Regions from separate parts of the Ruegeria sp. L11 genome, predicted to be linked through region 1. Evidence: riboswitches for the same ligand, from Rfam matches in the RefSeq annotation. Region 1 holds a riboswitch; the other holds the start of a gene.

Region 1 (3,386 bases):
GGTCCGCGCCTTCCGCATATTGCCCGCTCAGTTCAGTAAGCGCCCCTGCCGCGTCACCGCGCAGGATCATGTCCATCAGGTCCAGAACGCGACCACGATCCGCCAGACCCAGCATCGCACGGACCTGATCGGCGGTCGTCTCGCCAGCCCCGTGTGAAATTGCCTGATCCAGCAGTGAGGTCGCGTCGCGGGCCGACCCTTCTGCAGCGCGGGTGATCAGCGCCAGTGCGTCGTCGGCGATCTGCGCGCCCTCGGCCCCGGCGATCTTGCGCAGCAGACCGATCATGTCTTCGGGCTCGATCCGGCGCAGGTCAAACCGCTGACACCGCGACAGAACCGTGACCGGCACTTTGCGAATCTCGGTGGTCGCGAAGATGAACTTCACATGCGCGGGCGGTTCTTCCAACGTCTTGAGCAGCGCGTTGAATGCGCTGGTCGAGAGCATGTGAACCTCGTCGATGATGTAGATCTTGTAGCGCGCACTGGCGGCGCGATAGCGTACACTGTCGATGATCTCGCGGATATCGTTGACGCCGGTACGGCTGGCGGCATCCATTTCCATCACATCGACATGGCGGCCTTCCATGATGGCGACACAATGTTCGCACTGACCGCAGGGTTCGGTTGTGGGGCCACCGGTTCCGTCGGGTCCGATGCAGTTCATGCCCTTGGCGATGATCCGCGCCGTGGTCGTTTTACCCGTCCCGCGAATGCCGGTCATGATAAAGGCCTGCGCGATCCGGTCGGCCTCGAAAGCGTTCTTCAGGGTGCGCACCATGGCATCCTGACCCACCAGATCGGCAAAGGTTTCCGGACGGTATTTGCGGGCGAGAACCTGATAGGCGGGGCTGGGCGTGTCTGTCATGTCTTCTCGCTCGGATTCGGTGCTTCGGCACAGCGTAGTGGCGGCGGCAGTCCGCGTCCACTGTGGGGCGCGATGATTTTTTGTTTCAGGAACGGGCTGGTTTCCAACTAAACTGGACCAGCGGATTTAATGACTCATTTCTTAAAGAGTACCTTGGGGGAGGACGCACTTCATGTCGCAGTTGGTCATCTTTGCTCTGCAGGTCGGAGGCGGGACGCTTGCCCTTACTTCAATGCCCGGGCGTGGCGGGGATTACGTCGGCGATCTGGATATGATTGCGGCGTGGAAACCGGGCCTTGTGATTTCAATGACGACGGATGTTGAAATGCTTCAGGATGGCGCGCAGCACTTTGGCAGCGACATCCAAAGCCGTGCCAGCCGGTGGGTTCACCTGCCGATCGAAGATTTTGGAGCACCGACGCAGGCGGTTCAGAAGGCCTGGCCAGAGGTCAGCGCCACGGCCCGACATGCGCTGTCGGGCGGTGGCCGGGTTCTTGTGCATTGCCGTGGGGGGTGCGGCAGATCCGGGATGATTGTTCTGCGACTGATGGTTGAATGCGGTGAACGCGCCAGCGACGCACTGGACCGCCTGCGGGCCGTGCGCCCCTGCGCTGTCGAAACCGATGCGCAGCTGGCCTGGGCGTCCCGGATCACCCCGGCACAGGTGGAAGTGGGATCAAGCTGACAGCTGCTGGGGTGCGTAGCCGGTTTTCCGGGGCCGGATCGTTGAAACCTCGATCATGGCGCAAGGCGGGTTCGCGACAATGCCCGCGGGCAGCGTGCTGAATATAGGTCCGAAGATCAAATCGGCATAGGCATCAAGGTCCCGAATTGCCGTATCAGGGTGCGCCCCGCAGAAAACGCGAACGCTGTCGGATCGCGCTCGGATCGTTGCCATGCACCCTTCCGCGCAATGTGACAGCGCGCTGTTGCCTTCAAATTCGAAATCCTCGCTGGTGGCCGAAACCGCCTGCGCCATGGCTTCGGAAATCGAGCGGGCCAGTCGCGCCAAAGCCGGGCAGGTTTTCCCAGTCCGCTGGCACACAGTAGCGCTGTATTCGTGTGACTTTGTCTTCCAGATCATCCTGCGCCCTCCGCGCGTGGTGGGCTGGATATTGGGGCAGGTGGGACAGCATCTCGCTGTCAGGACCTGCCCGGACACCCCGCCCGAGTTTCGGTTTCAGTTCCGATGGCAGGTCTCCTGACTTGCGGGTCATTGCTCTGCCGACCTTCCCAGCCCATGGGCCAGTGGTATTTCGGCATTGCTTACCGCTTACAGTTGCGGGGGCAGTCGCGGACTAGGTTGATGTCTGTATGACCAGACAAACCGCACCGTGTTCCCTTTTCATCCCGACCTCTTGTGGGGGCCAGAAACCATCACACAACCGCTAGCGCCTGATCGCGTTCCGAGTCAAGCCGATCTTTAGCCGGACGTTTGGTCATGCTGGATGCGGATTATGTTCCGGCCTAGTGTCATCGGCATCGAAGGCAGGCAAACCGATTGTTTCAGCGAAAGCCGGGGATCATGTTGGATACGGAACAGACGGTGTTGATCGAAGATTTCCGCTTTCCGTCCGGGTCTGTGACCTTGTCGGCGCGGTTGCATCGGCCAGTGGGTGAGCCGGAAACCGTTGTCGTGCTGAACAGTGCCACGGGTGTGCCGCGTGACTATTATCAACACTTCGCGCGATGGCTGGCTGCCGACCGGGGGATAGCTTGCCTGACCTATGACTATCGGGACTACGGGCTTTCTTTGGTTGGCCGCCTGAAAGACGCAACTGCAACAATGGCGGATTGGGCGTTGATCGACATGCCAGCGGCACGGGCCGAAATGCGCAGGCGGTTTCCAAAGGCGCAGCAGTGGACCATCGGCCATTCCGTCGGTGCGATGCTGGGGCCGGTGCAGCCGGATATCGACCAGATCGACCGAATGATCGGTGTGTGTTCGGGACTGGTGACTTTGAAAGATCACCCATGGCCCTATCGGGGGTTGGCAGGGCTGTTCTGGTATGGCCATGCACCGCTGATGGTGCGGGCACTTGGCTATCTACCCGGCAAAGCAATCGGGTTTGGTTCGGACCTGCCCGCCTCGGTCTACTGGCAATGGCGCAAATGGTGTACAGCCCCTCTTAGCTACGTTCCCGAGATCGGGCAGAATTTGCCTGATGCGCATTGGGGCAGTTCTGGAACACCAGTGGATCTGTTCACGTTCGAAGATGACCAGATGGCTCCGCCCGAGGCGGTTTGGCGCCTTGCTGATTTGTATGGCCCCGAGGCCAGACGCCACCTTCTGAAGCCTGCTGAATTCGGACTGCCGGAAATAGGCCATATCGGAGCATTTGCCCGTCGCAATGCAGCGGTCTGGCCGCGCCTGATCGCCTGATCAGACGCGACGCAGGTTTTCCTAACACCTTGCAGTTATGGCCGTTTGCGAAGCTTCTTGTCCTGCATGACACCGCGCACCATCTTGCCGAACGCCTTGTCCCGCGCCCGCGATTGGGCAACGGTTTCCGAGTTTCGC
Region 2 (3,386 bases), on a different contig from region 1:
CGCCACCTATCAGACGGATCAGGATGCCCTTTGCGCCCTCAAGTGTCTGTTCGACATAGGTATCGACGGACAGAGGGTGCTTCAGCGCCGCAAGATTGGCCAGCCGCATCGTGGGCATCCGCCCCTCAGGCCCGCCGCCGCGATGCCAGCCCGCCGCGAAAGCGCCCAGGTCACTGTCGGAAAAGGACAGCACAACCAGATCACCCGGGCTTTGGCCCAGATCGGTTGGGGTCTCGGTTTCCTCGAGCCCGTGGCTTTCGCGAAAGACGACGTGCATGACTTACTCGGCAACCTCGGTCACACCCACGAGGATATCACGGATTTCGGCTTCTTTGATGTCGTCATGCTCGGCAATCACGACCAGGCGCGAGCGGCGCTCTTCACCGGGCTCCCACGGGCGGTCGTATTGGTGACGAACCCGCGCGCCGACAGCCTGAACCAGCAGGCGCATCGGTTTGCCAGCGACGGCGGCATAGCCTTTGACGCGCAGGATATTCAGCTCAGTCGCAAGACGTTCGATCCTGGCTACCAGTTCCGCCGGGTCGGTCTGTTCCGGAAACTCGACGATGATGCTTTCGAAATCGTCATGCTCATGATCGTGATGGCCATCGTGATGTGACGGGCGGGCGTCCATGTCATCTTCGGCGGCAGCCTCAAGGCCAAGCACGACACGTACGTCGACGACACCCTCTGCAACCTCGACGACGGGAAGCGGGCGCGGCGCCTCGGCGGCGATAATCTGTTTAGCTTTCGCGACACCTTCGGGACCTGCCAGATCGGGCTTGGTCAGCAGGATGATATCCGCGCACGAGATTTGATCTTCGAACACCTCGGACAAGGGTGTTTCGTGATCAATCGAGTCATCAGCCAGCCGTTGGGCATCCACCGCTTCAACGTTCGGAGCAAAGCGACCGGCGGCCACGGCCTCGGCATCGGCCAGCGCGATCACGCCATCAACAGTGATTTTCGAACGGATATCAGGCCAATCAAATGCTTTCAGCAGCGGTTTGGGCAGTGCAAGGCCGGATGTTTCGATCAGGATGTGATCCGGGCGCGGTTCCAGCGCCATCAGCGCCTCGATGGTCGGGATGAAATCATCAGCCACGGTGCAGCAAATGCAGCCGTTTGCCAGTTCCATGATGTTTTCCGCAGGGCAATCCGGTATCGCGCAGGATTTCAGAATGTCGCCATCAACACCCACATCGCCAAACTCGTTAACAACAATCGCAAGGCGCTTGCCCTGCGGGTTCTGCATCAGATGGCGCACCAGCGTGGTTTTGCCCGAGCCCAGAAAGCCGGTGATCACGGTGACGGGAAGTTTTTCAAGGTTCGACATGATCTCAGGCTCCAATCGGGGGAATGCGCGAGGCGCAGTTTTTGCGGAAGTGTTCAGGACGGTCGCGCCATTTCACCAGACCATCGCCTGTGGCCAGATACTTAGTCGCGCCATCGATGATGACATCGACGTGATCGATTTCGTTCAGATTCTCGTAAACAAAGGTCCAGCGATCCGGCCCGCCCCGAAGAACGATGGAACAGCCCTGATCGCAGTTCGAAAGGCATTCGACCGGTTTCAGAGTGATACCATCCGGCAGGACAGCCTGTTCCAGGGCCTTGTGCAACAATGTGCCGGGTCGCTCAGCGTCATCCTCGACGGGCAGACCCCGGCGGCAAGTCGTGCAGACCAGTAGCTCTACCGGTGCGTTCTCGGTCATGTCTCTCATCCCCCCAAATCCTCTTCGCGGGGGACGGGGTTTCATGCGGGCACCACGTCTGCACATGGACCCGACACCGGAACACCCCGCCCGGTTTCAACTTCGGGTGTTGGCAGGTCTCCCGGCTTGCGGATGCCAGAGCGGTCGCTCTGTCGGATGTCCCGCCTTCCCGGCACAGGCCAGTGGCATTGGGCATCCTCTCCGGTCACGGTCGCGGGGGCGGCTGCGCTTGGCGGATGAACCGTTGACGCATTCCCTTTTCATCGGCTGTCGCCGACACCAACGAAAGGGACATGCGGCACCGCTGACCCGCTTGTCAAGCGGTTCGCGCGCAACAAATAAGCCAAGGAGAAAAAAGCGACCTGTAGGCGTCGTTCGGCGGCATGAAGAACGTGTTCGGTATATGGTCGCATGACGGGAAAACGACGAACTTGGAGATGCGTCATATGAAAGTGGGATTTATCGGTCTGGGTAACGTAGGCGGCAAGCTTTCGGGATCCCTTTTGCGCAACGGCATTGATCTGACTGTGCATGACCTGAACGCGGATCTGGTGGCCGAGTTTGTCGCCAAAGGCGCAAAGGCGGCAGAAGGGCCCGCCCAGCTGATGCGCGATTGCGATGCGGTGATCACCTGTCTGCCGTCTCCGGCAGCATCGGACGCAGTCATGCAGGAGATGTTGCCCGAAGTGGGCCCCGGCAAGATCTGGATGGAGATGTCGACCACTGACGAGGCCGAAGTCAAACGCTTGGGTGCCGAAGTCATATCGCGCGGCGGTGCGGCCGTCGATTGCCCGGTTTCTGGCGGGTGCCACCGTGCCGCGACAGGCAACATTTCGATCTTTGCGGGCTGTGACCGGGAAACGTTTGAACGAATTCTGCCTTTCCTGACGACAATGGGCCGCCGGGTTTTGCACACCGGTGAACTGGGCTCGGCGTCGGTGCTGAAAGTGATGACCAACTATCTTGCCACCGCCAACCTGATCACCTGCGCCGAAGCACTGGTTACGGCAAAGGCTGCGGGGATGGATCTGAACACGACCTATGAGGCGATCAAAATCTCGTCCGGCACGTCCTTCGTGCACGAAACCGAAAGTCAGGTCATCCTGAACGGGTCGCGCGATATTTCCTTCACCATGGATCTGGTGAAGAAGGATATCGGTCTGTTTCAGGAGGTCGCCGACCGCGCCGGGGTGCCGCTGGAAATAAATCCGGTGATGATCAACATCTTTAACGATGGTATCGCACGCTATGGCGAACGCGAGCTTTCACCAAATATTATCAAGCGGCTGGAAGAGGCAACCGGCCTGGATATCACTGCCCCGGGCTTCCCAGCCGAAATGACAGATGATGAGCCGGAAGAGCCGGGATACGAGGTTGTGCCACAAGGGCGCGCCTGAGGGTAAGGCAAACACCAGACTACATCGCGCCCCGTGAACGAGCAGGGGTAGGCAGGTGTTCGGAAAAAACACGCCATATCTGGCCCGCAGTTCGACAGAATCGCGGGCCATGAACGTCTGAAAACACCAAGCGTCGCATGCGTGTACTGTGGGGCCAGGTCAGCGATTTGGATGTAGTTGGAGGCGAGTACCGGACCCGCTACCATTTTTCTAAGCCATTGAATAACCCGGATTATCGGGGATGAGGTTGGCTTGTGTGTCTCACTTTGTGTCG

What was found. A riboswitch is a leader RNA that binds a small molecule or an ion and turns the genes downstream of it on or off. The one in region 1 is predicted to bind cobalamin.
Region 2: linked by a shared signal. The riboswitch ahead of ACR0CE_RS00325 (DUF1636 family protein) and the one ahead of ACR0CE_RS17745 (hypothetical protein) in region 1 are both predicted to bind cobalamin.

Annotation. Positions count from the first base shown of each region.
Region 1 is NZ_JBQFMI010000017.1:8,620-12,005, forward strand. It holds gene ACR0CE_RS17735 (DNA polymerase III subunit gamma/tau) at 1-865, opposite strand, end outside; gene ACR0CE_RS17740 (protein-tyrosine phosphatase family protein) at 1,038-1,550, shown strand; gene ACR0CE_RS17745 (hypothetical protein) at 1,542-1,949, opposite strand; cobalamin riboswitch at 2,040-2,258, opposite strand; gene ACR0CE_RS17750 (alpha/beta hydrolase family protein) at 2,391-3,248, shown strand; gene rsgA (ribosome small subunit-dependent GTPase A) at 3,284-3,386, opposite strand, start outside.
Region 2 is NZ_JBQFMI010000001.1:65,997-69,382, forward strand. It holds gene cobN (cobaltochelatase subunit CobN) at 1-277, opposite strand, end outside; gene cobW (cobalamin biosynthesis protein CobW) at 281-1,336, opposite strand; gene ACR0CE_RS00325 (DUF1636 family protein) at 1,341-1,715, opposite strand; cobalamin riboswitch at 1,810-2,014, opposite strand; gene ACR0CE_RS00330 (NAD(P)-dependent oxidoreductase) at 2,099-3,112, shown strand.